2 linked regions of the Starkeya sp. ORNL1 genome follow. The protein of the gene in region 1 interacts with the protein of each later gene in a pairwise test. Links are inferred from orthologs where the notes say so. Each region holds a gene or a part of one and is shown in the gene's direction. Other genes may lie near its edges. The genes, in order: secD and pheT.

What was found.
Region 2: the proteins of secD (region 1) and pheT interact in binary tests that used the Escherichia coli proteins (3 or more experiments, as listed by UniProt). The link is inferred for Starkeya sp. ORNL1 from one-to-one orthologs.

The regions. Positions count from the first base shown.
Region 1 is NZ_CP048834.1:439,828-455,168, forward strand. What follows is about bases 2,256-5,204. They hold secD (protein translocase subunit SecD), read left to right. Parts: upstream 2,256-2,905; coding sequence 2,906-4,504; downstream 4,505-5,204. Other genes in these bases: yajC (preprotein translocase subunit YajC), read left to right, coding at 2,415-2,753; secF (protein translocase subunit SecF), read left to right, coding at 4,522-5,204. Also shown: G3545_RS02090 (M23 family metallopeptidase), read left to right, coding at 1-1,212; G3545_RS02095 (ATP-binding protein), read right to left, coding at 1,323-2,228; more of secF, read left to right, coding at 5,205-5,481; G3545_RS02115 (Mth938-like domain-containing protein), read left to right, coding at 5,496-5,873; G3545_RS02120 (phytoene/squalene synthase family protein), read left to right, coding at 6,021-6,866; G3545_RS02125 (peptidoglycan-binding domain 1 protein), read left to right, coding at 6,943-7,740; G3545_RS02130 (serine/threonine protein kinase), read right to left, coding at 7,751-8,806; methylenetetrahydrofolate--tRNA-(uracil(54)-C(5))-methyltransferase (FADH(2)-oxidizing) TrmFO, read right to left, coding at 8,803-10,233; G3545_RS02140 (DUF1127 domain-containing protein), read right to left, coding at 10,341-10,505; G3545_RS02145 (O-acetylhomoserine aminocarboxypropyltransferase), read right to left, coding at 10,904-12,199; G3545_RS02150 (CoA-binding protein), read right to left, coding at 12,435-12,878; G3545_RS02155 (hypothetical protein), read right to left, coding at 12,875-13,711; G3545_RS02160 (cysteine rich repeat-containing protein), read right to left, coding at 13,923-14,174; G3545_RS02165 (PaaI family thioesterase), read left to right, coding at 14,291-14,710; rplM (50S ribosomal protein L13), read left to right, coding at 14,873-15,334; rpsI (30S ribosomal protein S9), read left to right, coding at 15,336-15,341. UniProt on the Escherichia coli protein: Part of the Sec protein translocase complex. Interacts with the SecYEG preprotein conducting channel. SecDF uses the proton motive force (PMF) to complete protein translocation after the ATP-dependent function of SecA.
Region 2 is NZ_CP048834.1:2,507,487-2,521,839, reverse strand. What follows is about bases 1-3,036. They hold pheT (phenylalanine--tRNA ligase subunit beta), read left to right. Parts: upstream 1-332; coding sequence 333-2,741; downstream 2,742-3,036. Other genes in these bases: G3545_RS12135 (FAD-dependent oxidoreductase), read right to left, coding at 2,880-3,036; pheS (phenylalanine--tRNA ligase subunit alpha), read left to right, coding at 1-313. Also shown: more of G3545_RS12135, read right to left, coding at 3,037-4,283; G3545_RS12130 (VOC family protein), read left to right, coding at 4,452-4,874; G3545_RS12125 (sulfate transporter family protein), read left to right, coding at 5,271-5,987; nth (endonuclease III), read right to left, coding at 5,944-6,648; G3545_RS12115 (DUF2244 domain-containing protein), read left to right, coding at 6,728-7,291; G3545_RS12110 (bifunctional helix-turn-helix domain-containing protein/methylated-DNA--[protein]-cysteine S-methyltransferase), read left to right, coding at 7,422-8,303; G3545_RS12105 (GNAT family N-acetyltransferase), read right to left, coding at 8,434-8,949; G3545_RS12100 (2,3-bisphosphoglycerate-dependent phosphoglycerate mutase), read right to left, coding at 8,960-9,583; dapB (4-hydroxy-tetrahydrodipicolinate reductase), read right to left, coding at 9,637-10,452; G3545_RS12090 (acetolactate synthase 3 large subunit), read left to right, coding at 10,885-12,645; ilvN (acetolactate synthase small subunit), read left to right, coding at 12,796-13,311; ilvC (ketol-acid reductoisomerase), read left to right, coding at 13,399-14,353.

The DNA.
Region 1 (15,341 bases):
CCAATGTCGGGTTCGGCGCCCTTGGTGCGGCTTGCCGCAGTAGCCCTTCTGGCCGGTACGGCCGCCGCGTGCAGCGCCGATACCAACCGGTTCAGTGATCCCAATTCCAACCCGTTCGCCGCCAGCGACCGCATGGCTCCGGCCTATACCGGCTCGGTGGGCTCGGCGCCGACCGCGGCGGTGCAGAGCGCGCCGATGAGCGCTCCGGGCGGCTACCAGCCGGCTCCGTCCTACGGCGCGCCGGCGCAGATCTCTCCGCAGGGCGGCCAGCCGTATGGCGGCTCGCCCTATGGCGCGGCAGCCCCGGCGGCTCCGGCTTCCTACGCTTCCAATCCGCCGCCGGCGGCGCAGCCGATCTACGGCGCCCGCCCGCAGACCTTGTCTGCGCCCCATGCATCCGCCGCCCCCGCGCGGACGCCCGTGGCCTCGGCCGGCGGCGGCACTCATGTGGTGACGTCCGGCGAGAGCCTGACCTCCATCGCCCGTCTCTATGGCGTGCCGCGCACGACGCTCGCCCAGACCAACAAGATGGACGTCAACGGCTCGGTCCGCATCGGCCAGCGCATCACCATCCCGGGTTCCGGCTCGCTGGCGGCGAATGCTGCCAAGCCGGCAGCAACGACGGCTGCTCCTGCCGCGCACGTGGCTGCCAAGCCTGCCACGACCGCTCCGGTGGTGGCTGCAGCTCCGGCCAAGCCGAAGCCGGGCGACAACAAGGCGGTGGGGCAGGTCGCAGCGGCCGGCGCCGCCGACAAGAATGCCCAGCTCATCGCCGCGGTGAAGCCGGCGGAGCCCGCCGAAGACGCGGTGAAGGATGACGACAAGCAGGCCGGCATGCAGTTCCGCTGGCCGGTGCGTGGTCGCATCATCTCCGGCTTCGGCCCGAAGCCGGGCGGCCAGCAGAATGAAGGCATCAATGTCTCGGTGCCGGAAGGCACGTCGGTCAAGGCCGCCGAGGACGGCGTCGTCGCCTATGCCGGCAATGAGCTGAAGGGCTACGGCAATCTCGTGCTCATCAAGCACGCCGACGGCTGGGTGACGGCTTATGCCCACAACAGCGAGATCGACGTGAAGAAGGGCGAGACGGTGAAGCGCGGCCAAACCATCGCCAAGGCCGGCCAGACCGGCTCGGTGACCTCGCCGCAGGTGCATTTCGAGATCCGCAAGGGCTCGCAGCCGGTCGATCCGAGCTCCCACCTCGCCGGGCTCTGAGCCGAACGAGGATTAAAAAAGAAAGGGCTCGGAACACCGAGCCCTTTTTCGTCAGTGCCTTGTGGCGCTGGCGAGTGGACACCGGCGCGACGTCTGGACCTTGGCGCCGGTCACTGCGGGGCGGCCGGCTTCTCCGTCAGGGCCACGCCGAGCCGCCCCGCCACATCCTGCACATATTGGAACGCGGTGCGGCCCGAGCGCGCGCCACGCGTGGTCGCCCATTCCAGCGCCTCGCGGCGCAGTTCGTCGGCATCGATCCGGATGCCGAAATGCGCGATATAGCCGTTCACCATCGCCAGATATTCGTCCTGGCTGCATTTGTGGAAGCCGAGCCACAGGCCGAAACGATCTGAAAGGGAGACCTTTTCCTCCACCGCTTCGCCGGGATTGATGGCGGTCGAGCGCTCATTTTCCATCATGTCGCGCGGCAGCAAATGCCGGCGGTTCGACGTGGCGTAGAAGATGACGTTCTCCGGCCGCCCTTCGATGCCGCCTTCCAGCACCGCCTTCAGCGACTTGTAGGAGGTGTCGTCGGCGTCGAAGGAGAGGTCGTCGCAGAACACGATGAAGCGGAAGGCCGAAGGGCGCATCAGCGCCATCAGGGCCGGCAGGGTCTCGATGTCCTCGCGGTGGATTTCCACCAGCTTGAGCGGTGCCTTGCCGTCCTTGCCGAGGTCGGCGTTGACCGCCGCATGGGCGGCCTTGACCAGCGAGCTCTTGCCCATGCCGCGCGCGCCCCACAGTAGGGCGTTGTTGGCGGGCAGGCCGCGGGCGAAGCGGGTGGTGTTGTCCACCAGCACGTCGCGGGTGCGGTCGATGCCCTTCAACAGCTCCATGTCGACCCGGTTGACCTTCGCTACCGGCTCCGGGCGGCCGGAATCGGCGTGCCAGACAAACGCATCGGCGGCGGCTAAGTCGACATTCGCCGCGCGCGGCGGGGCGAGACGGTCGAGCGCGTCGGCGATACGGACGAGCAGAAGGCTGAGATCGGCGGCATCCGGGGAAGCGGTGGTCATGTGAGGCTCCTTGCCGGCCGGGAGATACCGGGCGCGGCGTTTGCCTGCAAGTGAAGGCGCCATCTTCCGTAACGTGATCTGTCCGGCTTTATCTGCGTTTGCAAACCGCAGGCGCGTCAGTATAGTCCGCGCCGCTTCGCCGGGCGGTTCGCGCCCGTCACGTATTTCGACGGACAAGGGACTTCCATGTTCATTACGCCCGCCTATGCGCAGGCCGCCGGCCCGGACGCCACCAGTTTCATCACGTCCATCATTCCCTTCGTGCTGATCTTCGTGATCATGTATTTCCTGATCCTGCGTCCGCAGCAGCGCAAGGTGAAGGCGCACGGGGAGATGGTGAAGGGGGTCCGCCGCGGCGACACCGTCGTCACCTCGGGTGGCCTCATCGGCAAGGTGTCGCGCGTCATCGACGACAATGAGATCGAACTTCAGCTCGCGGACAATGTGAAGATCCGCCAGCTCCGTTCGATGATCTCGGACGTGCGCGCCAAGGGTGAGCCGGCCAAGGACGAAGGCGCGGCCTGACGCATTGGCGGCGCCTGAGAGCATATTCCGCAAAAGTTGAATGACCCTTGCGACAAGAATATGCTCTAGCTTATTGAATCTAGAGCACTTTCTTATCGTTCGGATTGCCATCCGAACGATAAGGGCAAAAGCGCCGCCCCGGAAAGACGTACATGCTTTATTTTTCCCGATGGAAGGCTCTGGCGATCGCCGCGGTTTGCGCGATCATCTGCCTCATGGCGGTGCCGAGCCTGCTGGCGCCCGCGCATTTTGCCGAGCTGCCGGGCTTCCTGCAGCGCAAGATCGTGCTCGGTCTCGATCTCCAGGGCGGCTCCTACATCGTGCTGCAGGTCAGCGCCGACGATGTGCGCAAAGGCCGGCTGGAGACGCTTCGCGACGACGCCCGCCGTCTGCTGCGCGATGCCCGCGTCGGCTATAGCGGCCTCGCCATCCAGGGCAATGCGGTGGTGGTGACGATCCGCGACGGCCAGGATTCCTCGGCCGCCTTCACCAAGCTGCGCGAACTGGCGCAGCCGATCGGTGGGGTGATGTCCGGTGCCGGGCAGCTCGACACCGACGTCACCCAGAGCGGCAACACCATCACGCTGGCGCCGACCTCTGCCGGTGTCCAGTCGCGCACCATCCAGGCGGTGTCGCAGTCGATCGAGATCATTCGCAAGCGTATCGACCAGCTCGGCACCACCGAGCCCTCGATCCAGCGCCAGGGCGCTGACCGCATCCAGGTGCAGGTGCCGGGCTTGCAGGACCCCTCGCGCCTGAAGGCGCTGCTCGGCCAGACCGCGCAACTCGCCTTCCGCATGGTCGACAGCACCATGAGCGCGCAGCAGGCGCAGCAGACGCGCCCGCCTGCTGGTTCCGAAGTGCTGATGTCGCAGGACAATCCGCCGACGCCCTATCTGATCGAGCAGCGCGTGCTGGTCGCAGGCCAGGATCTCGTCGATGCCCAGCCCGGCTTCGATTCCAACACCCGCGAGCCGGTCGTCAATTTCCGCTTCAACACCAATGGCGCACGTCGCTTTGCCGAGGCGACGCAGGCCAATGTCGGGCGGCCCTTCGCGATCGTGCTCGACAACCATGTGATCTCGGCGCCGGTGATCCGCGAGCCGATCACCGGCGGCTCCGGCCAGATCAGCGGCAATTTCACTGTGCAGCAGGCCAACGACCTCGCCATCCTGCTGCGCGCCGGTGCCTTGCCGGTGCCGCTGCAGGTGGTGGAAGAGCGCACCGTCGGTCCCGGCCTCGGTGCCGATTCGATCGCGGCGGGCATGCTGGCTTCCTATGTCGGCGCCGCCCTGGTCGCCGCCTTCATGATCGCCACCTACGGCCTGTTCGGCGTCATTGCGGTGTTCGCGGTGGCGGTGAACGTCGGCATGATCCTCGGCCTGCTCGCCATGCTCGGCGCCACGCTCACCTTGCCCGGCATCGCCGGCATCGTGCTCACCGTCGGCATCGCGGTGGATTCGAACGTGCTGATCTATGAGCGCATCCGCGAGGAAGCCCGTGCCGGACGCTCGGCGATCTCTGCCATCGACCACGGCTTCACCCGGGCGCTGGCCACCATCCTCGATTCGAACATCACCACCTTCATCGCGGCGGCGGTGCTGTTCTATATCGGCTCGGGTCCGGTGCGCGGCTTCGCCATCACCTTCGGCATCGGCATCATCACCACGGTGTTCACTGCCTTCACGCTGACGCGCCTCATGGTCGCGATGTGGGTGCGCTGGAAGCGCCCGCAGCACGTACCGATCTGACAAGGGCGGAGAGAAAAATGCGCTTGCTCCGCATCGTACCGGACGACACAAATTTCGACTTCATGCGCTTCCGGCGCATCTCGTTTCCGATCTCGGCGGTGCTTTCCATCGTCGCGCTGGTCGCCTTCCTGACGTTCGGCCTGAATTTCGGCATCGATTTCAAGGGCGGCACGCTGCTCGAGGTGCGCTGGCCGAACAACACGCTGAACATCTCCGATGTCCGCTCCAAGCTCGAGAACCTGAACCTCGGCGAGGTACAGATCCAGGAGATCGGCAATGACGGCGAGGTGCTGATCCGCGTCGCCCAGCAGCCCGGCGGCGAGCAGGCGCAGCAGGCCGTGGTCGGCAAGGTGCGCGCCACGCTCGGCGACCAGGTGGAGTATCGCCGCGTCGAGGTGGTGGGGCCGCGCGTCTCGCAGGAGCTGCTCAGCTACGGCATCATCGGCCTGATGCTCGCCGTGGTGGCGATCCTGATCTATCTGTGGTTCCGCTTCGAATGGCAGTTCGCGCTCGGCGCCTCGATCGCCAACTTCCACGATATCGTGCTGACCATCGGCTTCATGTCGATCTTCCAGATCGACTTCGACCTGACCAGCGTCGCCGCGCTATTGACCATCCTCGGCTACTCGCTGAACGACACCATCGTCATCTATGACCGCATCCGCGAAATGTTGCGGCGCTACAAGAAGATGCCGACGGACGAGCTGCTGAACCATTCGGTGAACTCGACGCTGTCGCGCTCGGTCATCACCCATGTCACCGTCACGCTGGCGCTGCTTGCCCTGGTGCTGTTCGGCGGGCGGGCGATCCACTCCTTCTCGGTGGTCATGATGTTCGGCGTGGTGCTGGTCGGCACCTACACCTCCATCTTCATCGCCTCGCCGCTTCTGATCTATCTCGGCGTGACGACGCGCACGATGGAGGCCAAGGCCGACGTGAAGGGGCCGAACCCCAAGGCGGAGCGGGCGACGACCTGATCGCCCGAATTCCCATGGCCACTCCTGACGCCCATCTGCCGCGACAGGTGCCGATCGAAGGCTATGGCCACGGCTTCTTCCATTTCGCCGGTATGGCCTCGGAAGGTTCGATCCTCGCGCTGCCCTCCGGCATCCATGGCTGGGCGCCCCGCACCACGGCGGAGATCGACGCTGCCGCGCTTTCCCTGGTGTTCGCAGAGGCGAGGGCGCTGGAACTGCTGATTATCGGCACCGGCACCGACCCCTGGGCGATCTCCGACGCCCTGCGCTGGCGACTGCGCGATGCCGGCCTCTCCGTCGACGCCATGCCGACCCGTGCCGCCGCCTCGACCTACAATGTGCTGCTGGGCGAGGGCCGGCTGGTGGCGGCGGCGCTGCTGGCATTGCCGTAGCAGTGACGTGGCATCGCTTGAGTATCCTTCGAGGCTCGCCTTTGGCTCGCACCTCAGGATGACGTTGCTTATAGAACCACGTCATCCTGAGGTGCTCGCGCAGCGAGCCTCGAAGGATGCTGAAGCCGAACACGATTCAACGGACCCATGACCGATCCCACCGCCATCGCGCACGTCACCGAGCTGGTCCGCACGCTCGATCGCGACCGCTATGTCGCCGACCTGTTCGCCCCGGCGGAGCGGCGCGACGCGTTGTTCGCGCTGCATGCGTTCAACATCGAAGTGTCGCGGGTACGCGAAGCCATCACCAATCCGATGGCCGGCGAGGTGCGCCTGCAATGGTGGAGCGACGCGCTGATCGGCGAGGCGCGCGGCGACGTTGCTGCCAATCCGGTGGCGGCGGCGCTGCTCGATGCCATCACCACCTATCATTTGCCGAAAGAGGCGCTGTTCGCACTGGTCGATGCCCGCATCTTCGATCTCTATGACGATCCGATGCCGAACGTGAACGATCTCGAAGGCTATGCCGGCGAGACCTCCTCAGCTCTCATCCGGCTGGCAACGCTGGTGCTGACCGGCGCCACCGACAAGGCCTCCGCCGAGGCGGCCGGCCATGCCGGCGTCGCCTATGCGGTGACCGGCCTGCTGCGCGCCTTCCCGCTGCATGCAAGGCGCGGCCAATGCTTCGTGCCGCTGGATCTGCTGAAAGCCCATGGCGTCGGCCGGGAGGAGGCGGTGTCCGGCACCGTCACGCCGGGCCTGCGCGCCGCGCTTGCCGACATGCTCAACCTGGCTCGCCGGCATTATGAGCAGGCGCAGGCGGCGCTGCGCGGGGTGGCACGCGAGAACCTGCCGGCCTTCCTGCCGCTCGCTCTGGTACCGGGCGATCTCGCGCGCATGGAGCGGCGCGAGCATGATCCCTTCGTCGCGGTGCCCTCGCTGCCGCCGCTGGCGCGGCTGTGGCGGCTGTGGCGGGCGTCGCGGAGTATCTGAGCCGGCCCTCAAAAGACGCTCGCCTAAGTGGCGGATTTGCGACATTCTCGTGAAGCCAGCAACGGGGGGCCGTGTCATGGCGATACCGGATGGATGGGTACAAGCCGCCGTCGCGATCACGCCGGGATTCGAGGTGAAGGGGGATCCTTATCTCGGGGTCTCGGGCGACTTCGACGGCATGGGGATCTCCTGCGGCGCGCTGCAATGGAATATCGGGCAGAACTCGCTGCAGCCCATGGTGAAGGCCGCCGGCAAGACGGCGGTGCTCGGCGCCATGCCCACTTTCGGTGCTGCGATGTGGGAGGCGTGCAATTCCCCGATCTCGCGCGGCCTCTCCATCGTGCGCAGCTGGCAGAACGGTTCGGCGCTGAAGCCCAAGGCCAAGGCGGAACTGCGCGCGCTCATGGACACCGCCAAGATGCGCGCCCAGCAGGACGCCAAGATTGGCCGAGTGGCGCAGACCGCGATGGATCAGGCCAAGGCCTGGAACAAGAATGTCGAGCCCGGCAAACGGCTGTTCTGCTGGTTCTTCGATCTGGTGACGCAGAATGGCGGACTCGACGGGCTATCCCGCAAGGAAGTGACCGATTTCATCGCGGCGACCGGGCCGCAGCGCACCGACGACCTGATCTGCGACTTCCTGAAATCCCAGCGGGGCAATAGCGGCCATGTGCGCGACGCCCGCAAAAATGCCGACGCCTGGCGCAACAAGGCGGACGGCGACAAGCTGGAGATCCTCGCCATGAGCTATCTGCGCTCCAAGACCGCTTCGAGCGCCTGGCGCCATGTCGTGCTCAATCGAAAAGGCACGATCGCCATGGGCGACGGCTGGGTGAATTCCGGCGCGTGGGACTTTTCGCGCTTCGGCTTGTAAAAGCGCACCGTCAGATCCCGCGCCGCAGGCGGTCGGTGAGGTTCAGCCGTCCGCGCACAATCGGCTCCAGCGCCGCGGCCTCGGCGTCGGACTTCGGCAAGAGCGCCATCTGATCGATCTGGTTGAGCGCGACGAGGCGCAGCAAGTCGTCGCGCACGGTGCCGTCCGCACTGCGTGGCAGGGCGGCGACGACCTGGATGTGCTCGGGCGGAAGCTGGCCGGGCAGTCGACCCGCCACATGAGCGTGCAGCGCCTCGGCGGTGACCGCCGGGTCCGCCTCCACGAAGGCATAGAGGCCGAAACTGCCGCCGGCGGTGGGGAAATCGGTGATGTGCACGTCCCGTACGCCCGCGAACCCGGCGATCTCGGGGGCGATGCGCGGGCCTTCCTGCATGGCGCGCGGGCCGCGGCCCTCGGTGTCCTGATAGGACAGCAGGCGGCGGGTGACGAAGATGTAGAGCTTCTTGCCGGTCGCCATCCACACCCGGTTGAAGACGCTCTTGCGGGCGAGAATCCTCTTCTCGCGCGGCGTCAGCGCCTCGGGGCAATAGCTGCGCTTGTGCTTGAGGAGGTGGCGGATGTCTTCATAGGCGGCGATGCGGAACAGCTTCGAGCGGCCCCGGAAGCAGACCGCGAGCTGGAAATCCATCAGCACCGCCGAGCCGTCCGCCGCGCGCAGCCAGTTCTGCTGCTTGGCGAGGTCGTTATGGGCGATGTTGCGGCGGTGCACTTCGCGCAGGCCCGCCCGCGCCGAGCGGAACCAGGCCAGGTCGCCATGGGGACGGGCCAGCTGCAGCGGCACCCCGTCGACGAAGCCGCGGACCAGATAGCCTTCGGCCAGTTCATAGACCGGCACGGTGTGGCCGGACCCCTCGGCGCGGCGCAACGCCCTGGCCTCGCGCCGGGCGAAGCTGCGGGCGAGCGGCTTCACCCACCATTTCACGTCGTCATAGCGCCGGCGCACCGCCGGATGCTCACCCGTGGCATCGCGCCAGATGCCGCGCTCGATGGTGCTGAAGATGTCGCGCTTCAGCACCGAATCCAGGATGAACGCACCTGATGTCACGCGGCGGCCTCGTGCGGAACGCCGGCGATATTGGTCGCATAGGCATCCATATCGCGCAGCGCGCGGCGCGCCATTTCCTGCTTCTTGGCGACCGTCTTGGAGTTGCCGCGCAGGCGATTGCCTTCGGCATCGCGGGTCGGCACCGCGTCGAGCGGCGGGAACAGGCCGAAATTGATGTTCATGGGCTGGAAGGAACGCGGACCCGCTTCCACAGTCTCGATATGTCCACCGGTGATGTGGCCGAGCAGTGCGCCATGCGCTGTGGTCGATGGCGGCGGAGTGAGCGCCTCGCCGCGACGCTCGGCAGCGGCGAACAGGCCGGCGAGCAGGCCCATCGACGCACTCTCCACATAGCCCTCGCAGCCGGTGATCTGGCCGGCGAAGCGCAGTCGCGGCTCGGCTTTCAGGCGCAGAGTGCCGTCGAGCAGCTTCGGCGAATTGAGATAAGTGTTGCGGTGCAGGCCGCCTAGCCGGGCGAACTCGGCATTCTCCAGTCCCGGGATCATGCGGAAAATGCGCACCTGTTCGGCATGGCGGGCCTTGGTCTGGAAGCCGACAATGTTGAACAGCGTGCCCAGCGCGTTGTCCTGCCGTAGCTGGACGATGGCGTGCGACTTCACGTCCGGCGAGCGCGGATTGGTCAGGCCGACCGGCTTCATCGGGCCGTAGCGCAGCGTCTCGGGCCCGCGCGAGGCCATCACCTCGATCGGCAGGCAGCCGTCGAAATAAGGCGTGGCGGCTTCGAATTCGCGGAACGGCACGGTGTCGCTGGCGATCAGGGCGGCAACGAAGGCCTCGTACTGCGCCTTGTCCATCGGGCAATTGATGTAGTCGGCGCCGGTGCCGCCCGGTCCCGGCTTGTCGTAGCGCGACTGGAACCAGGCGATGTCCATATTGATCGAATCGAAATGCACGATCGGCGCGATGGCATCGAAAAAGGCGAGCGCGGTCTCATCGGTGCGGGCGCGGACGGCCTCGGCGAGCGCGGGCGAGGTGAGGGGGCCGGTGGCCACGATCACGCTGTCCCAGTCCTCCGGCGGCAGGCCGGCGACCTCGCCGCGGGCGATCTCGATCAGCGGGGAAGCTTCGAGCGCGGCGGTCACCGCCTGCGAGAAGCCGTCGCGATCCACGGCCAATGCGCCACCGGCGGGCAATTGGTGGCGATCGGCGCAGCTCATGATCAGGGAGCCGAGCCGGCGCATCTCGGCGTGCAGCACGCCGACTGCATTCGACGTCGAATCATCGGAGCGGAAGGAATTGGAGCAGACCAACTCGGCGAGCCCGTCGGTCTTGTGGGCGTCGGTGCCGCGTTCGGGCCGCATCTCGTGCAGCACCACAGGCACGCTGCGCCGGGCGAGCTGCCAGGCCGCTTCCGAGCCCGCAAGCCCCCCACCGATCACATGAACCGGGCGCATCGTTGCTGTCATTCCGCTCCGTCCGAATATTGGAGGGGCCTGTTAGCACGGAATGAAGCCGGCCAAAACAAAACGGCCCCGGAAAGCCGGGGCCGTTTTGGTCTTATTTGCAGGTCCGTTCAGGCCGCGGAAGCGGCGGCCCGGCGGGCGACGTTGGCGATCTCGCTGCGCGACACGTTGATGTCGGCCAGCGTGCGATCGTCCAGCACCGAAAGCTCGATCATCGTGCGGCGGTAAGCCTGCCAGCGACGGATCTGCTTGGCGATAAAGCCGAAGAGCAGCATGGTTCATTCTCCTATCAGACAGCGGGGGTGACGGCCGGTTCGGCTGCACACTCGCTAAGCATGTTGCTGCCTATATATTCGACACCCTGCTCATCCGGTAGCTGGCATGTGGCATTCCAGCCCTGCATGCTGCGCATGCGAAGTTCATATTCCATTCACTTTCTGAGACGTTTGCCACGGTCCGGCCGCATCCAGGATGGTGCGCTGCGGAAGATATTTCCGGTTTGCCGTCATTCCGGTCCAATGGCCGTCATCCCGGACGGCCGCAGGCCGATCCGGGATCGTGGGCAGGACTGGGTGCCTCTCGTCGCACAATCCCGGTTCTCCGGTTTCGCCTCCGGCGGGATGACGTCGATAGCGATGTCGAGGATACAAATGGTGATGGCGTCGAAAGCGCGCTACGCCGCTGCCAGCGCCTGCTCCAGGTCGGCGATGATGTCCGCCACATCCTCCAGCCCGACCGAGAGCCGCACCACGTCCGGCCCGGCGCCGGCGAGCGTCTTCTGCTCGTCGGAAAGCTGGCGGTGCGTGGTCGAGGCCGGGTGGATGATCAGCGAGCGGGTGTCTCCGATATTAGCGAGGTGGGAGAACAGCTTGACGTTCGACACCACCGCCACGCCGGCCTCATAGCCGCCGGCCAGACCAAAGGTGAAGACGCCGCCGGCGCCCTTCGGCGCATAGCGCTTGGCGAGGTTGTGGTACCGGTCGCCGGCAAGGCCCGGATAGCTCACCCAGTCCACTTTCGGATGCGCCGCCAGATATTCGGCAACCGCCAGCGCATTGTCGCAATGGCGCTGGATGCGCAGCGGCAGCGTCTCGATGCCGGTGAGAATCAGGAAGGCGTTGAAGGGCGCGAGCGCCGGCCCGAGATCGCGCAGTCCGAGCACGCGGGCAGCAATGGCGAAGGCGAAATTGCCGAAGGTCTCGCCAAGCACGACGCCCTGATACTCGGGGCGCGGCTGTGACAGGAACGGATAGCGGCCATCGCGCATCCAGTTGAAGGTGCCGCAATCGACGATCACGCCGCCGATGGAATTGCCGTGGCCGCCAAGATACTTGGTCGCTGAATGGATGATGATGTCAGCGCCGTGCTCGATCGGGCGCATGAGGTAGGGCGTCGCCAGCGTGTTGTCGACGATAAGCGGCACGCCGGCGCGCTTCGCCACCTTCGAGATCGCGGCGATGTCGGTGACGATGCCGCCCGGATTGGCGATCGATTCGACGAAGATCGCCTTGGTGCGCGGCGAGACGGCGCGCTCGAAGGAGGCAATGTCGTCGGAATCGGCCCACACCACATTCCAGCCGAAGCTCTTGAAGGCGTGGTTGAACTGGTTGATCGAGCCGCCATAGAGCGTGCGCGCGGCAATGAATTCGTCGCCCGGTGCCAGCAGGGTCTGGAAGGTGATGAGCTGCGCGGCATGGCCGGAGCCGACGGCGAGCGCCGCGGTGCCGCCTTCCAGCGCGGCGACGCGCTCCTCCAGCACGCCATTGGTCGGGTTGCCGATGCGGCTGTAGATATTGCCGAACGCCTGCAGCCCGAACAGTGCCGCGGCATGGTCGACATCGTCGAACACAAAGGAGGTGGTCTGGTAGATCGGTGTCACCCGGGCCTTGGTGGTCGGGTCGGGCTGCGCGCCGGCATGGATGGCGAGCGTGGCAAAGCCGGGGGTATGGGCGTCGGCGCTGTCGGTCATAGGCGTCTCCTGTGGCGTTTCGCAGGCCCTCGGCGCCAGTGTCGCGCGCCGGCCGGAAAAAACGCAATATCGTTGTGTGAGAGAAATTAATCGCGTGATTTGTGCGTGGAATTAGTTGCCGCGGTCATTTGTCCGCCGTCGGCGGTGTCTCCAGTCAGGCCCGCCGGCACGCTATCCGTGCAAATATGAATGCGAGCCGACTGATGCAGCGGCGCGCCTCAAGAGTGAAATGGGTTCAGGCGCCGATTGGCTTCAGCCCGAGCCGGGGAATCTCGATCGCCGGGCAGCGGTCCATGATGACGGCGACACCGGCGGCCTCCGCGGTCGCGGCTGCCGAATCGTCGCGCACGCCGAGCTGGCCCCAGATCAGCTTCGGCCTGGGGGCCATGGCCAGCGCCTCAGTAACGACCCCCGGCAGATAGATCGGGGCGCGGAACACATCGATCATGTCGATCGGCTCGGGGATATCGGCGAGCCGGGCATAGGTCGGCAGTCCGGCAATGTCGCGGCCGGCCTGTCCGGGATTGACCGCGAACACCTTGTAGCCCCTGCCGGCGAGATAGCGCGCCACGCCGTGGCTCGGCCGTGCCGGATTGGGACTCGCCCCAACCACGGCGATGGTACGGACCCGCTCCAGCCAGCCGACGATGAAGGCGTCGTCATAGTGGTCGTGGTTCATCGGGTCGTTATCGTTGTCAGGGTCGGCACCACCACGGCGGAAAGCGACCATTTCGCCTCTTCGCCCTTGCCGGATTTGGCGAAGCACAAACGCGTCGCCTCGAAGGACAAGGTGCGGTCGCCCTTGGCAAAGCCACGCTTGCCGTTCGGCAGCGCCACGGCATACCAGTCGCGCTGGCCGTCCTTGCCCTCGACCGCCCCCTCGATGAAGGGCACCACGGCGCCCTGCTTCAAGGTCGCGGCAGTGGCGGCGGCACGGTCCGGCTGCTCGAGGAAGGGGGTCTCCTCGGCGAGGAAGACCAGGTTGTCCGGCACCTCGTCGGCGGCCTCGGCGATGGCGAGCACCTGGCCACGATCGAAGCGCGGCTCGGCCGGGGCGCAGAAGGCGCCGGGCACCTGGCGCGAGCGGCTGACCGAGCCCTTGCCCAGCGCATCCGAGACCGTCATCAGGATCAGGCCATCGAGCATCTTGCGGTTCGGCTCCGCATCGCCGGTGGCGAGCAGGCCCACCGCCTTGTCCAGCCGCTCGGGGCCGGCAATGGCGGGCTCCAGCTTCAGCGGCTTCTGCGCTCCTGCCGGCGGGAAGCCGATCGGCGGGGTGATGATGGCGAGGTCGGCAGCGGCGGCGTCGCGGATGACGGCGACGTTCTTCGCGGTGGCGGCGGCGCGGAGCTGGTCGAGCAGCGCGACGAGGCCGGGATCGTCCGCGCCCTTGAGGTCGTAGCTGATGATCGCCGGCTTGTAGCGGCGCAGCGGCCGATCCTGCGCGCCGGCTGCCACGCACATCGAACAAACCACGCCGATCGTGCCGAGCACGCCGACGGTCCACCGCATTGGACGCATTATCCACCCCGGAATCGCAAAGTTCCGGGCGGCATGAACCACCCGGTTTCGCTGTGCAACATAGGCAGGCATGGCGCCGTGCGGAAGTATCGAGCCTCACCGTCCGGATAAATTATCCGAGCGAAATGAAAGTGCCCTCGATTCAAGGTGTTGGTGCGTGTTCCGAGCGCAGGAGCTCATTCAGCTCCTGCGGAGCATGCGCCTAGCTGCGCTTATCGATCACGGCGCGGCACGCGGGGGAAAGCTTGGCCTTCTGCTTGGAGAGGCAGGCGAGCGCCCGTCCGTCGCCTGGCGACACGCCAGCGCAGAATTTCTGGTAGTCCGCCGTGCAGGCCATGCGTTCGGCGGCGGTCCCGTTCTCCTGCTGCTGTGGCTGCTGCTGGGCCAATGCGCCGGTGCCGAGCAGCGGCAGCATAATGGAGAAAGCGAGCGGAATGGCGTGGATCATGCGCATGGAGACGTCCCCGATAAGACCTGCCCGATAAGACCAGAAGGTCGAGATGATGCGTCGATGCCGATCAGTGCTACAGCGGAGCGGAAGGCCCGACAAGACCGGGACGGGGAGCGCGCATGACGGCGGACGAACTTCAGGCCTATCTCGTCACGGAGTTTCCACAGGCGTTCGGCCCGGGACAGGCGCATCGCGTCGAGGCGGCGGGCGAGGGGGCGGCATTGGTGCGGCTGGAGGCGGACGACCAGCATCTGCGGCCCGGCGGCACGGTGTCCGGCCCGGCACTGATGGGGCTTGCCGACATTGCCGCCTATGTCGCCATCCTCACCGCCATCGGCGAGGTGCCGCTGGCGGTAACCACAAGCTTTTCCATCAATTTCCTGCGCAAGCCGGCGCCCGGTGCCGTCCTCGCAGAAGCCCGCCTGCTGAAACTGGGCAAGCGGCTCGCGGTGTGCGAGGTGGATCTGCGGGCCGATGGCGGGGACGAGCTCTGCGCCCACGCGGTGGCGACCTATTCCATCCCGGGGAGCGGCACTTAGCGAGAGGCAATATAATACCTAAACGATAAGGCGCTGATTTTCATTGCGAAATTCGCCCACTCGCACATTGATTTTGTATCGCTGCTCGGTTACAAGCCGCGCTCAAGTGAAAGGGTTGCTCGTTTGCGGCCTGCACGTTCCTGAATCCCACGGATCAATCCCATGAAGACGTTTTCGGCCAAGCCCGCCGACATCGAGAAGAAGTGGGTGGTGATCGACGCTTCCGGCCTCGTGGTCGGCCGCCTCGCGACGATCATCGCTACCCGCCTCAAGGGCAAGCACAAGCCCATCTATACCCCGCATGTCGATTGCGGCGACAATGTCGTCGTGGTGAATGCCGAGAAGGTGGTCCTGACCGGTCGCAAGCGCGACCAGAAGGTCTATTACCACCACACCGGCTTCCCCGGCGGGATCAAGGAGCGCACCGCGAAGTTCCTGCTGGACGGTCGCTTCCCGGAGCGCGTCGTCGAGAAGGCGGTTGAGCGCATGCTCGCCCGCGGCCCGCTCGGCCGCAAGCTGATGGGCAATCTGCGCGTCTATAAGGGCCCGACCCATCCGCACGAGGCGCAGCAGCCCGTCGCGCTCGATGTCGCCGCCCTGAACCCGAAGAATGCGAGGAACTGACATGGCC
Region 2 (14,353 bases), 2.1 Mb from region 1 along the record:
CACTGAGCCGTCCATGGAGGTCGACATCCAGTGCGACCGCTCCCGCCCCGGCGAGATCCGCTTCGGCGAGGGCAATGACTGGCTGGAGATCCTCGGCTGCGGCATGGTGCATCCGAACGTGCTGCGCAATTGCGGGCTCGACCCGGACGAGTATCAGGGCTTCGCCTGGGGCATGGGCATCGACCGCATCGCCATGCTGAAATACGGCATGCCGGACCTGCGCGCCTTCTTCGAGGCCGACGTCCGCTGGCTCTCCCATTACGGCTTCCGCCCGCTCGACTTCCCGACGCTGGCCGGCGGCCTGTCGAACTGATCGCGGAGAGGACAACACGATGAAATTCACCCTCTCCTGGCTCAAGGAGCACCTCGACGGCGACGACGTCACCCTCGACGCGGTGCTGGCGACGCTGAACCGCATCGGCCTCGAGGTCGAGGGCGTCGAGGACAAGGCGGAGAAGCTGCGCGGCTTCTCCATCGCCTATGTCGTCTCCGCCGAGCAGCACCCCAACGCCGACAAGCTGCGCGTCTGCATGGTGGATACCGGCCAGGGCGAGCCGGTGCAGGTGGTGTGCGGCGCGCCGAACGCGCGCACCGGCATGAAGAGCGTGTTCTCGCCGCCCGGCACCTTCATTCCAGGCAAGAACATCACGCTCGGCATCGGCACCATTCGCGGCGTCGAGAGCCGCGGCATGCTGTGCTCGGCCGCCGAGCTCCAACTCTCCGAGGACCATGACGGCATCCTCGACCTGCCGGCCGATGCGCCGGTGGGCGTGTCTTACGCCGAATGGATCGGCCTCGGCGATCCGGTGGTGGAGATCGCGGTGACGCCGAACCGCGCCGATGCCCTCGGCATCTCCGGCATCGCCCGCGACCTCGCCGCCGCCGGCCTCGGCACGCTGAAGACGCCGGAGATCGAACCCATCGCGGGCACTTATCCCTGCCCGGTGAAGGTGACGATCGAGCCCGGCGCGCCGTGCCCGGCCTTCGCGCTGCGGCTGATCCGCGGCGTGAAGAACGGCCCGTCGCCGGACTGGCTGCAGGCCAAGCTGCGCGCCATCGGCCTCAGGCCCATCAACAGGCTGGTCGACGTCACCAATCTGCTGACCTTCGACCGCTCGCGCCCGCTGCACGTGTTCGACGCCGCCAAGGTGGCGGGTGATCTCATCGTGCGCCGCGCCCGTGCCGGCGAGAGCCTGCTGGCGCTGGACGGAAAGACCTATGCGCTCGATGAGGCCATGTGCGTGATCTCGGATGACCGCGCGGTGGAATCGCTCGCCGGCATCATGGGCGGCGAGGAATCCGGCTGCGACGAGGGCACCACCGACGTGCTGGTCGAGTCGGCGCTGTGGGAGCCGATCAATATCGCCCAGACCGGCCGCAAGCTCGGCATCAATTCCGATGCCCGCTTCCGCTTCGAGCGCGGCGTCGATCCCGCCTTCACCGTGCCCGGCCTCGATCTCGCCACCAGCCTGATCCTCGATCTCTGCGGCGGCGAAGCGTCCACGGTCGAGCTGGCCGGCGCCATTCCGGATACCTCGCGCATCATCGAGTTCCCGCTGGCGCTCACCGCCAAATTGACCGGGCTGGAGGCGACCGACCGCGAGCAGATCGACACGCTCGCGGCGCTCGGTTTTGCGGTTTCCGGTGTCGCGGGCACGCTTGACGTGTCGCCGCCGTCCTGGCGCGCCGATATCGAGGGCAAGGCCGATCTCGTCGAGGAGGTGGTGCGCATCATCGGTCTCGACCGTGTGCCGGCGACGCCGTTCCCGCGCCCGGACGATGCTCGCAAGCCCGTCCTGACCACGCTGCAATTGCGCACCCGCAAGGCCAAGCGCGCTCTGGCGGCCCGCGGGCTGGTGGAGGCCGTCACCTGGTCCTTCGTGGCGAAGGCGCAGGCCGAGCTGTTCGGCGGCGGCGCGCCGGAGCTGGCGCTCGCCAACCCGATCGCGGCCGACCTGTCCGACATGCGCCCGAGCCTGCTGCCGGGCCTCGCCCGTGCCGCGCAGGCCAATGCCGATCGCGGCTATGACGACACCGCGCTGTTCGAGGTCGGGCAGATCTTCAAGGGTGACCGCCCGCAGGATCAGTTCATCGTCGCTACCGGCCTGCGCCGCGCCACGGCGAAGCCGAGCGGGGCCGGGCGCCATTGGTCGGGCAAGGCCGGGCCGGTCGATGCGTTCGACGCCAAGGCGGACGCGACCGCCGTGCTCGCCGCCTGCGGCGCCCCGGTGGCCAACCTCCAGATCTCGACCGACGCGCCGGCCTGGTTTCATCCCGGCCGCTCCGGCACCTTCCGGCTTGGCGCGAACGTCATCGGCCATTTCGGCGAGCTGCACCCGGCGGTGCTGGAAGCGCTCGATGTCGAGGGCCCGCTGGTCGGCTTCGAGATCGTGCTCGACCGCATCCCCGAGCCGAAGGCCAAGGCGACAAAGGTGAAGCCGCTGCTGGAGCTCTCCGCCTTCCAGCCGGTGGAGCGCGATTTCGCCTTCGTGGTGCCGCGTAGGGTCGCCGCCGCCGACATGGTGAAGGCCGCCGCCGGTGTCGACCGCAAGCTGATCGCCGCGGTGAACGTGTTCGACGTCTATGAGGGCGTCGGCATCGACGACGACAAGAAGTCGGTGGCGCTCACTGTTACCCTGCAGCCGCGCGAGAAGACGCTGACCGACGTCGAGATCGAGGCGGTGGCCGGCAAGATCGTCGCCGAGGTGGTGAAGAAGACCGGGGCGACGCTGCGGGGGTGAACCATCCGCGCGCTCTGCTTCAGCATCCTTCGAGGCCCGGCCTTGCCGGGCACCTCAGGATGAGGTGGTTCTTATAGATGCGACCTCATCCTGAGGTGCTCGCACAGCGAGCCTCGAAGGATGCTGAAACAGGACGCCCTAAACCGGCCCACCCACCATCGTGATCGCCTTTTCGGCGGCGACTTCGCCGGTGGCCCAGGCGCCGGCCAGCGTCCCCCATTTGTCCGGGCTGACATACTCGCCGGCGAGGATCATCCGTCCCACCGGATCGGCGAATTGCCGGCGTAGCGCGCCCTCTCCGGGCACGCCCACCGCCATGGCGCCGCGGATCAGCGGATCGGTCGACCAGCGCGAGGCGACGAACTTCGTCACATTGGCGCCGATGGTCGCGCCGAACGCCTCGCGCAGGAAGCCGCTGGTGAGCGCGGCGGCGGCCGCCTCGCCTTTGCCGGCGATCTCGCTCGCCTGCGCCCCGCCGAACACCGCGACATGCAGGTCGGTGTCGTTCACCCGCCCATAGAGCGCCGCGGGCGGGTAGGAGCCGGCTTTCACATGCACCAGCTCATCCGACGACAGGCCGAGCGGATTGTTCGGCAGCAGGAAGCCGACATGCTCCATCTGCCCGGCGGGATAGGCCAGCAGCGCATTGGTAAAGCGCCCCGGCAGCGCCGGGTTGAACCGGATGGCGCCGGCCGCGATCACTGCCGCCGGCACGGCAAGGATCACCGAGCGCGCCCGCACCACGGCGCCGCCATCCAGCGTGATGGTGGAGAAGCGCCCGGCATTGTCGACGCGCGCCACCCGGGCCTTGGTGCGCAGATTGAGCAGCGAGGCCACGCGCTCCAGCAGCGAACCGACGCCGAGCGCCGTCGAGAGGTCATCCGGCGGCACGTCGCGCCGGGCGAGATCGACCGTGGAGACATTGGCGAGGTCGCGCCCGCAGCCGAGCGGGCCGAGCACGGCGGCGACGGTGGCGCCCCATTCGCCGGATTCCGGCAGCGCCGCGCGGGCGGCGATGTCGCGGCCGGCATCCGCGGTGGCGGCGATGGCGCGCTCGGTGCGGCCGATGGCGGCGGCGAAGGCCTCGTACTGGCTCTCCTTCGCCTCGCGGTCGCCAATATAGAGCCGTCGCGAGGAGGGCACGTCCGTGGTCTCGACGCCGGTATCGGTGACCGCCGCCAATAGCCCCTCGGAAGAGGAGAAGCGGTTGGCGCCGAGATCGAACGGCATGCCGAACACTTCGTCGGTGCGCGCCCGCCCGCCGGCGCGCGGCGCGGCCTCCAGCAGCACGTGGCTGCGCCCGGCCGCCGCCACGCGCCGCGCCGCGGCAATGCCGGCCGCCCCGGCACCGATGATGGCGACGTCGGTATCCGCGGCGATCTGCGCGAAGGCGGGGGAGATGATGGCCGGTGCGGCGAGTGCTGACGCAGTCGCGAGGAAGGCGCGGCGGGAGAGGCGGGTCGGTGATGTCATGCGCAGCCGGTAACCGTGATCGGCGCGCACGCTATCACGGCCTGCGGCGCGGGCGAAGGCGGCACGCACCTTGCCCGCCCGTCATCCGGCGCTATGTTCGTCGCCGGCGAAAAAGGCGGCACCGGTGTGGTTAGCCCGGTCGCATCGTGATCGATGTTCTGTCTGGTGCATCTCGCACCAAGTCCCCCGCCCTTGGTGCCGGCGCATGGTGCGTCGGCAAGCGAAGGGATGTGTCATATGCAACAGCAGATTTCCGTCATCACCCTCGGCATCGCCGATCTCGCCCGCTCGCGCCGCTTCTATGTCGAGGGCTTCGAATGGGCGCCGGTGTTCCAGAATGAGGAGATCATCTTCTATCAGATGAACGGCCTCGTGCTGGGCACTTTCCAGCGGACTGCGCTGGAAGCGGACATGAACCGGCCGGGCCTCATGACCCCCGGCGCCTTTGCGCTGGCGCACAATGTGGCCAGCGAGGTCGAGGTCGACCCGCTGATGCGGCGCCTGGCCGCGGCCGGCGGGCGCATATTGCGGCCTGCCGACGCCCCGTCGCATGGCGGTTTCCGCGGCTATGTCGCCGATCCCGACGACCATGCCTGGGAGATCGCCTGGAACCCCGGCTTTGCTATCGATGCCGAGGGTCGGGTGACATTCGGGCCGTGACAGCCTGAAAAAGCCGGTCTGTCACAAATCCTCCACAACGACTCAAGTCGATGTTTTGATTCATGATTCGTTCTTTAGGAACGAATCATGATTCATTTCAGCGGCTTAGATGGTCGAACCGTGGCAAGGGGAGGGCGTGGCGTGGCAACATTATGGTTAACAAATCGTTAACGCTTGTTTTTGCTGCTGTTTGGGGGCGGAGAAGTCGCTCGGTGTCAGCATCCTTCGAGGATCGCTACGCTCGCACCTCAGGATGAGGTTGATCTGAAAGTGCGACCTCATCCTGAGGTGCCGCCGCAGGCGGCCTCGAAGGATGCTCGCCTCTGAACACCCCTCCCGCTTGAGCCGCGCCCCACTCCCGCTTACCTAGGAGCGACCTCGCGCCGGGAAACCGACATGCTCCATGCTGCCGTCACCGCCTTCACCCAGACCTTCACGCCGGAATATCGCCGCGTGCTGCTGCGCTCGGTCGGGCTCGCCATCGGGCTGGTCATCGTGCTCGGCATCATAGCGCAGACTGCGCTGGCACATTTCGTCAATCTCAGCTGGGGCTGGGCGGAGACGCTGATCGACATCGTCGCCGCGCTCGGCCTCATCGTCGGCGGCGTGTTCCTGGTGCCGCCGGTCACCTCGCTGATCGCCGGCCTGTTCCTCGACGATGTCGCCGCGCAGGTGGAGCGCACCGATTTCCCGCACGAGCCGGAAGGCAAGCCGCTGCCCGTCGCGCGCTCCATCTGGCTCAGCATCCGCTTCTTCGGCGTCACGCTGCTGGTGAACATCGTCGCGCTGCTGTTGCTGCTGGTGCCGGGCGTGAACCTCATCGTGTTCTATGTGGCCAACGGCTATCTGCTCGGCCGCGAATATTTCCAGCTCGCGGCGATGCGCTACCGCAGCGAGGAAGAAGCCGCGGCGCTGCGCCGGCGCCATTCGGTGACGATCTTCCTCGCCGGACTGATCATCGCGCTGGTGGTGTCGGTGCCGATCCTGAACCTCGTCACCCCGGTGTTCGCCACCATCTTCATGGTGCGGCTGCACAAGCGGCTGGCGCCGCTCGGTGCCCGCGCGGTCCCTAGCGCGGCACGGTCTTCTCCGGCCATCGGCACAGATCGTTGATCAGGCAACCCGGGCAGTCCGGACGGAGCGCCTTGCAGACATAGCGCCCGTGCAGGATCAGCCAGTGATGGGCGTGCAGCTTGAAGCGAGGGGGAATCGTCTTCAGCAGCCCCAGTTCGACCTCGAGTGGGTTCTTGCCCGGCGCCAGCCCGGTGCGATTGGCCACCCGGAACAGATGGGTGTCGACCGCGATGGTCGGCTCGCCGAAGGCGATGTTGAGCACGACGTTCGCCGTCTTGCGCCCGACCCCGGGCAACGCTTCCAGCGCCTCGCGGTCCCTGGGCACTTGCCCGCCATGCTTCGCGATGAGCAGACGCGACAGCTCGACCACATTCTTCGCCTTGCCGCGAAAGAGGCCGAGGGTGCGAATATGTTTCGAGACGCCTTCTTCGCCGAGCGCGACCATCGCCCCGGGCGTCGGCGCCGCGGCAAACAGGCCGCGCGTTGCCTTGTTGACGCCGGCATCCGTCGCCTGCGCCGAGAGCACCACTGCGACCAGCAAGGTGAACGGGTCGGCGTGCTCCAGTTCGCCCTTGGGTTCGGGATTGGCCGCCTCGAAGCGGGTGAAGGCCTCGACCACTTCCTTTCTCGACCAGCGCTTGATGGTGCGCCCACGCTCGGCGGCCGCCGCATTGGCCACGGCGCGCCGGCGCGCGCGCATCACCACCTCCGCGCTCGCGGGCACCGCGGCGGTCGAATCCTTCGCGCGTCTGGCCATGTTTGACGTATAATGACGGGCGATGACCATCGCCAGAGGCCCGCGCTCGCATCTGCCGACCTTGCCGCCCCGTCCGGCGGCAAGCCTAGAGCCGGCGACTGCCGAGCCGATGCTCTATGCGGCGACGTTGACGCCCTACCGCTCGCTGAATCGCAAGGGCTTCACCATCGTGATGCTGCTGGTCAGCGGCGTCAGCTTCATCTGCGGCATGGCCTTCCTGATGATGGGAGCCTGGCCGGTGTTCGGCATGTTCGGGATCGACGTGCTGCTGATCTATCTCGCCTTCCGGGTGAATTTCCGCGACGCCAAGGCGCGGGAGGAGATCACCGTGACGCCGAGCCTGCTCACCGTGCGCAAGGTGGCGGCCAATGGCGATGAGGACGAGACCGCGATGAACCCGCTCTGGACCCGGCTGGAGGCCCAGCGCCATGAGGAGTTCGGCATAGAGCGGCTGACGCTGCGCTCGCGCGGCATCGGCACCGAAGTCGGCTCCTTCCTGCACCAGCAGCAGCGCGAGGAACTGGCGAGCGGCCTCACCGGCGCGCTCGCCGAGGCGAAGCGCGGCGTGCCGCGCAGTACTATTTGAAGGGCGCGCGGCGTGCCGCGCAGCACCATATGAGGGGCGCGCCATGACCGGGTTCGGCACTCGGGCGGAATCGGGTGGCCCCCATCGTCGCCAGATGGTCACATGGGGCAAGCAGCAGGAGGATCATGCCGTGCTCGCCCCGAATTTCGATCAAGCCTACCCGCTCCACATCGCATCTGCCGACTATGAGGTGGTGCGCCGGGCCGTGGAATTCGTGAACCGCAATTTCCGCGACCAGCCGGAGGTGGAGCTCATTGCCCGCGCCGCCGGCGTGACGCCGCGCACCCTTACCGACCTGTTCCGCCGCTGGTGCGGGCTCACCCCGAAGGATTTCCTTCAGGCGGTGACGCTCGATGCCGCGCGACGCGTGCTCTCGGAAAGCGACAATGTGCTCGATGCCGCCTATGAGCTGGGCCTGTCCGGCCCGGGGCGGCTGCACGATCTGTTCGTGGTGCACGAGTCGCTCTCGCCCGGCGAATGGAAGACCGGCGCCGCCGGCCTCGTCATCCGCTGGGGCTTCCATCCCTCGCCGTTCGGCACCGCGCTCGCCATGGTCTCGCCGCGCGGCCTCTGCGGCCTCGCCTTCGCCGACGAGGGCGAGGAGGATGCCGCGCTTGCCGACATGCGCAAACGCTGGCCAAACGCGCTCTATGTCGAGGACCCGATCGCCACCGGCCCCTATGCGGCGCGCATCTTCGACACCACCACCTGGCGCCCGGACGATCCGCTACGGATCGTCTTCATCGGCACCGATTTCGAGGTGCGGGTATGGGAGACGCTGATGCGCATCCCGATGGGCAAGGCCACCACCTATTCCGACATTGCCGGCCATGTGTGCTCGCCCAAGGCGGCGCGCGCGGTCGGCGCCGCGGTGGGCAAGAACCCGATGAGCTTCGTGGTGCCGTGCCATCGCGTGCTCGGCAAGAACGGCGATCTCACCGGCTATCATTGGGGCCTCACCCGCAAGCGGGCGATACTCGGCTGGGAAGCGGGCTGCGTCGGGGGGATCTGAGCGCGCTCTGCGTGAACATCCTTCGAGGCTCGCTGCGCGAGCACCTCAGGATGAGGTTGTTCTTTATTGATGAACCTCATCCTGAGGCGCCCGGCAAAGCCGGGCCTCGAAGGATGCTCACGAGTGCGTGCTACAGCGCTTTGTAGAAGAACGTCGTGTCCGAGGACGCCCCGTCCGGCATCAGCGCGTGGCCGGGCACTTCGCCGAACGGCACCCAGCCGAGCCGGCGATAGAGCCGGTCGGCGGCAAGTCCCGACGTGGTATCGAGGATCAAGAGCGTCAGGCCGGCCTCGCGTGCCGCCCGCTCGGCGGCGTCCATCAGCGCCGCGCCGAGGCCCGTGCGCCTTGCCGTGCGCTTCACCAGCATCTTGGCGATATCGCCGCGATGCGGCTGGTTCTCCGGCCCGGCAAAAACCATCTGCACCGTGCCGACGATCTCGCCATCCGCGCGCGCCACCAGCAGCACCCGGTCGCCGCGGGCGACGCCATCGGCGACGCCGTGCCAGAAGGCCTCGGCCTTCTCGCGCGCCAGCGGCCACATGAAGCTGACCGAGGCACCGCCCTCGACGCAATCGATCAGCACGTCGGTGAGCGCGGGAACGGCGTCCCGCGCCGCCGGGCCGTCGAGGCGGATGATGTCCACCATGGAGAAAGCCTCAGGCCGCGAGGTCGAGCTTCTCGGCCACGGTGGAATCCGGGTTGAGGTGATAGATCACCGGCACGCCGGTCGCGAGCTCGCGCTTCATGATGCCCTGCGGGGACAGCTTCTCCAGCACCATGATGAGGGCGCGCAGCGAGTTGCCGTGGGCTGCCACCAGCACCCGCTCGCCATTCAGCACGCGGGGCAGGATCTCCTTGACGTAATAGGGCAGGGTGCGCGCCACCGTATCGCGCAGGCTTTCGCCGCCGGGCGGCGGCACGTCATAGGACCGGCGCCAGAGATGCACCTGCTCCTCGCCCCATTTGACGCGGGCCTCGTCCTTGTTGAGGCCGGAGAGGTCGCCATAGTCGCGCTCGTTCAGCGCTTCGTCGCAGATGATCGGGATGTTGGTCTCGCCCATCTGCTCGAGCATGAGGTCGAGCGTCTTCTGGGCGCGCGACAGGTTCGAGGTGAAGGCGACATTGAAGCTATAGCCCTCGGCGCGCAGCCGCTTGCCGGCGGCGATCGCCTCGTCGATGCCGACCGGCGTCAGATCGGGGTCGCGCCAGCCGGTGAACAGGTTCTTGAGGTTCCACTCACTCTGGCCGTGGCGGACGAGCACGAGAAGGCGGTCTGGCATCGGGCATTCTCCGGTCGGGGCTGCATCATCGGACAAGTCGGCGGATAGGTCTCTCAAATGTCGTGAAGACCGAGCACGTCGGCCATGGAATACAGCCCGGGCTTGCGTCCGCGGGCCCAGCGGGCCGCGGCGAGCGCGCCGCGGGCGAAGATCATGCGGTCCTCGGCCTTGTGCGCCAGCTCGATGCGCTCGGCCGGGCCGGCAAAGATCACATTGTGCTCGCCGACCACGGTGCCGCCCCGCAGCGCGGCAAAGCCGATATCGCCGGCCTTGCGCGCGCCGGTGACGCCGTGCCGGGCGAACACGCCCTGCGTGCCGATCTCGACGCCACGCCCGCGCGCCGCCGCCTCGCCGAGCAGCAGCGCGGTGCCGGAAGGAGCGTCGATCTTGCGGTTGTGGTGCATCTCGACAATCTCGATGTCGAAGCTGTCGTCGAGCGTCGCCGCCACCCGCTTGACCAGCGCGGCTAGCAGATTGACGCCGAGGCTCATATTGCCGGATTTGACGATGGTGGCGTGACGGGCCGCCGCCTCCACCTTGGCCTCGTCCTCCGGCGTGAAGCCGGTGGTGCCGATGACATGGGCGATGCGGGCCTGCGCGGCGAGCGCGGCGAAGCCGAGCGAGGCTGCCGGCACGGTAAAGTCGATCACGCCTTCGGCCGCGGCGAACAACGGCAGCGCGTCGTCGGTGACGGTGACGCCGAGCGGCGGCAGGCCGGCCAGGGCACCGGCATCCTGGCCGAGGAGCGCGCTGCCCTGCGGCTCGATCGCCCCGGCCAGTGCGAGATCGGGCGCCTCGGCGACGGCGCGGATCAGGGTGCGCCCCATGCGCCCGCCCGCGCCGACGATCACCAGCCGCATTTGCGACATGCTTGCGCTCCCTACGACCAGGATGAATTCGGGTGGTCCGAACTCATGAAAAATGGTCGATTACCAACAGGCCGGAACATGATGGCGGCCGAAAACCACTTCGCACTTTTCGGCATCATGATCCAATGTGCAATGCGGTATAGCGGGGGCGGGACGCCACGAAAAGTGCTTGATTGTTCGACACTCTGCCCAATCTCAGGCACATAGCTTGACGCGCGCCCGCTACGCCTGTAGAGGTCGCGCAACTTTACGAAGGAGCGGCGCGGCAATGCGCAAGATTATTTCGCTTATTCTCGTAGGACGGCGCGTCGCCGCGGAACTCGCCTGAGGGGCGGTTCCGTAAACGAGGTGACGCGCGAAAGAGGGCCCCTGACGGGGCCTTTTGATTTTCCGGACCAGAGAAAACCTGAAGGCGTAACGAGGAAAAAGGCCATGATGCGCGAAATGACCGGCGCCGAAATGGTGATGCAGGCCCTGATCGATCAGGGCGTCGAACACATGTTCGGCTATCCCGGCGGCGCGGTGCTGCCGATCTATGACGCGATGTTCCACCAGAACCAGGTGCGCCACGTATTGGTGCGCCACGAGCAGGGCGCGGTGCACATGGCGGAAGGCTATGCGCGCTCCTCCGGCAAGGTCGGCGTCGTGCTCGTGACCTCCGGCCCCGGCGCCACCAATGCGGTGACCGGCCTCACCGACGCGCTGCTGGACTCGATCCCGCTGGTCTGCATCACCGGCCAGGTGCCGACGCACCTGATCGGCTCGGATGCCTTCCAGGAGTGCGACACGGTCGGCATCACCCGGCCCTGCACCAAGCACAATTACCTGGTCCGCGACATCAACGACCTGGCGCGGGTGCTCCACGAGGCCTTCTATGTCGCGCAGAACGGGCGTCCCGGCCCGGTCGTCGTCGACATTCCGAAGGATGTGCAGTTCGCCAAGGGCATCTATGTCGGCCCCGAGAACATCCAGCACAAAACCTACCAGCCGCGCCTCAACGGCGATCCGGAGAAGGTGCGCGCCGCGGTCGAATTGCTGGCCAAAGCCAAGCGCCCGATCCTCTATACCGGCGGCGGCGTCATCAATTCCGGCCCGCGCGCCAGCCAGCTGCTGCGCGAGTTCGCGCGCCTCGCCGGCTATCCGGTGACCTCGACGCTGATGGGCCTCGGCGCCTATCCGGCCTCCGACAAGCAGTGGCTCGGTATGCTCGGCATGCATGGCACCTATGAGGCCAACATGGCGATGCACGACTGCGACGTCATGCTGTGCGTCGGCGCGCGCTTCGATGATCGCATCACCGGCCGCCTCGATGCGTTCTCGCCGGGCTCGAAGAAGATCCACATCGATATCGATCCGTCCTCGATCAACAAGAACGTCAAGATCGACGTGCCGATCATCGGCGATGTCGCCCATGTGCTGGAGGACATCCTCACGCTCTGGCGCGCCACCAAGGCCGAGCCGGATCGCCGCGCCATCGCCTCCTGGTGGGGCCAGATCGACCGCTGGCGCGCCCGCAAGTCGCTGTCGTTCCAGAATTCGCAGGACATCATCAAGCCGCAATTCGCGGTCCAGCGGCTTTATGAGGCGGTGAAGGACAAGGACGTCTACATCACCACCGAAGTCGGCCAGCACCAGATGTGGGCGGCGCAGCACTTCCACTTCGAGGAGCCGAACCGCTGGATGACCTCCGGCGGGCTCGGGACCATGGGCTATGGCCTGCCGGCGGCGATCGGTGTGCAGGTGGCGCATCCGGAAAGCCTTGTCATCGACATTGCCGGCGAGGCCTCGATCCAGATGTGCCTTCAGGAGCTCTCGACCGCGCTGCAGTTCAATTTGCCGGTCAAGATCTTCATCCTGAACAACGAATATATGGGCATGGTCCGGCAGTGGCAGGACCTGTTGCATGGCGGGCGCTACTCGCATTCCTATTCGGAATCGCTGCCCGATTTCGTGAAGCTGGCGGAAGCCTATGGCGGCGTCGGCCTGCGCTGCCACCGCCCCGGCGACCTCGACGGGGCGATCCAGGAAATGCTGAACGTCAACCGGCCGGTGCTGTTCGACTGCCTGGTCGACAAGACCGAGAATTGCCTGCCGATGATCCCCTCGGGCAAGCCGCACAACGAGATGATCCTGCCGGACAATGCCGAGGCGCTGGACGAGGCCATCAGCGAGGAAGGCAAGATGCTGGTGTGAGCCGCATCCACGACGTCATGGCCGGGCTTGTCCCGGCCATCTCGGCCTCTGATGCGCTGTCAGCAATCGAGATCCTCGGCACAAGGCCGAGGATGACGGAGCAGAAGAACCGATCCTTCGGCCAGTATTTTCCGCCTCATCGAGTTTCCCATGCCCCCGAATAACGAACCCGCCGAACGGCACACCCTTTCAATGCTCGTCGACAACGAGCCGGGCGTTCTCGCCCGCATCGTCGGCCTGTTTTCCGGCCGCGGCTACAACATCGACAGCCTCACGGTTTCCGAGGTCAGCCACGAGTCGCATCGCTCGCGCATCACCATCGTCACCACCGGTGCGCCGATGATCATCGAGCAGATCAAGAGCCAGCTCGACCGCCTGGTGCCGGTGCATCGCGTCATCGACCTCACCGTCTCCGGCAAGGCGCTGGAGCGCGAGCTGGCGCTGATCAAGGTGCGCGGCTCCGGCGAGAGCCGGCGCGAGGCGCTGCTGATCGCCGACAGTTTCCGTGCCCGCACGGTGGACACCACGCTAGAGAGCTTCGTGTTCGAGATCACCGGCAAGCCGGACAAGATCGACCAGTTCGTCTCGCTGCTTGCCCCGCTCGGCCTCGTCGAGGTCTCGCGCACCGGCGTCGCCGCCATCGGCCGCGGCCCCGAGGGCATGTGAACGAAGGGATGTAAGCCGGCTGCGTCCGGTCTTGTGCCGTGGCGCGGACAAACCTAGAAGCTTCGCGACGCCAACCGCACGCGGGACGTGGCGCGGGAACCCAACCGGAATAAGGCTGCCTCGAAGGTCGCCGCCAAGGTCAAAAGGGACAAGTACATGCGCGTTTATTACGATCGCGACGCCGACCTCAACCTGATCAAGGGTAAGAAGGTTGCCGTTATCGGCTATGGCAGCCAGGGTCACGCCCATGCGCTCAACATGCGCGACAGTGGCGTTAAGGACGTCGCGATCGGGCTGCGTCCCGGTTCCGCGTCGGCCAAGAAGGCCGAGGCCGAGGGCTTCAAGGTGATGCCGCCGGCGGAAGCCGCCAAATGGGCCGACGTGGTGATGATGCTCACCCCGGACGAGCTCCAGGCCGACATCTATCGCGAGAGCCTCGCCGACAACATGAAGGAAGGCGCTGCGCTGCTGTTCGCGCACGGCCTGAACGTTCACTTCAACCTGATCGAGCCGCGCAAAGACCTCGACGTGCTGATGGTCGCCCCCAAGGGCCCCGGCCACACCGTACGCGGCGAGTACCTGAAGGGCGGCGGCGTGCCGAGCCTGATCGCCATCCACCAGGACGCCTCGGGCAACGCCCATGATCTCGGCCTCTCCTACGCCTCCGCGATCGGCGGCGGCCGCGCCGGCATCATCGAGACCAGCTTCAAGGAAGAGTGCGAGACCGACCTGTTCGGCGAGCAGGTCGTGCTCTGCGGCGGCCTTGTCGAGCTGATCCGCGCCGGCTTCGAGACGCTGGTGGAAGCCGGCTACGCCCCGGAGATGGCCTATTTCGAGTGCCTGCACGAAGTGAAGCTGATCGTCGACCTCTTCTATGAGGGCGGCATCGCCAACATGAACTACTCGATCTCCAACACCGCGGAATATGGCGAGTACGTCACCGGCCCGCGCATCATCACCGCCGAGACCAAGGCCGAGATGAAGCGCGTCCTCGCCGACATCCAGGGCGGCAAGTTCACCCGCGACTGGATGCTGGAGAACA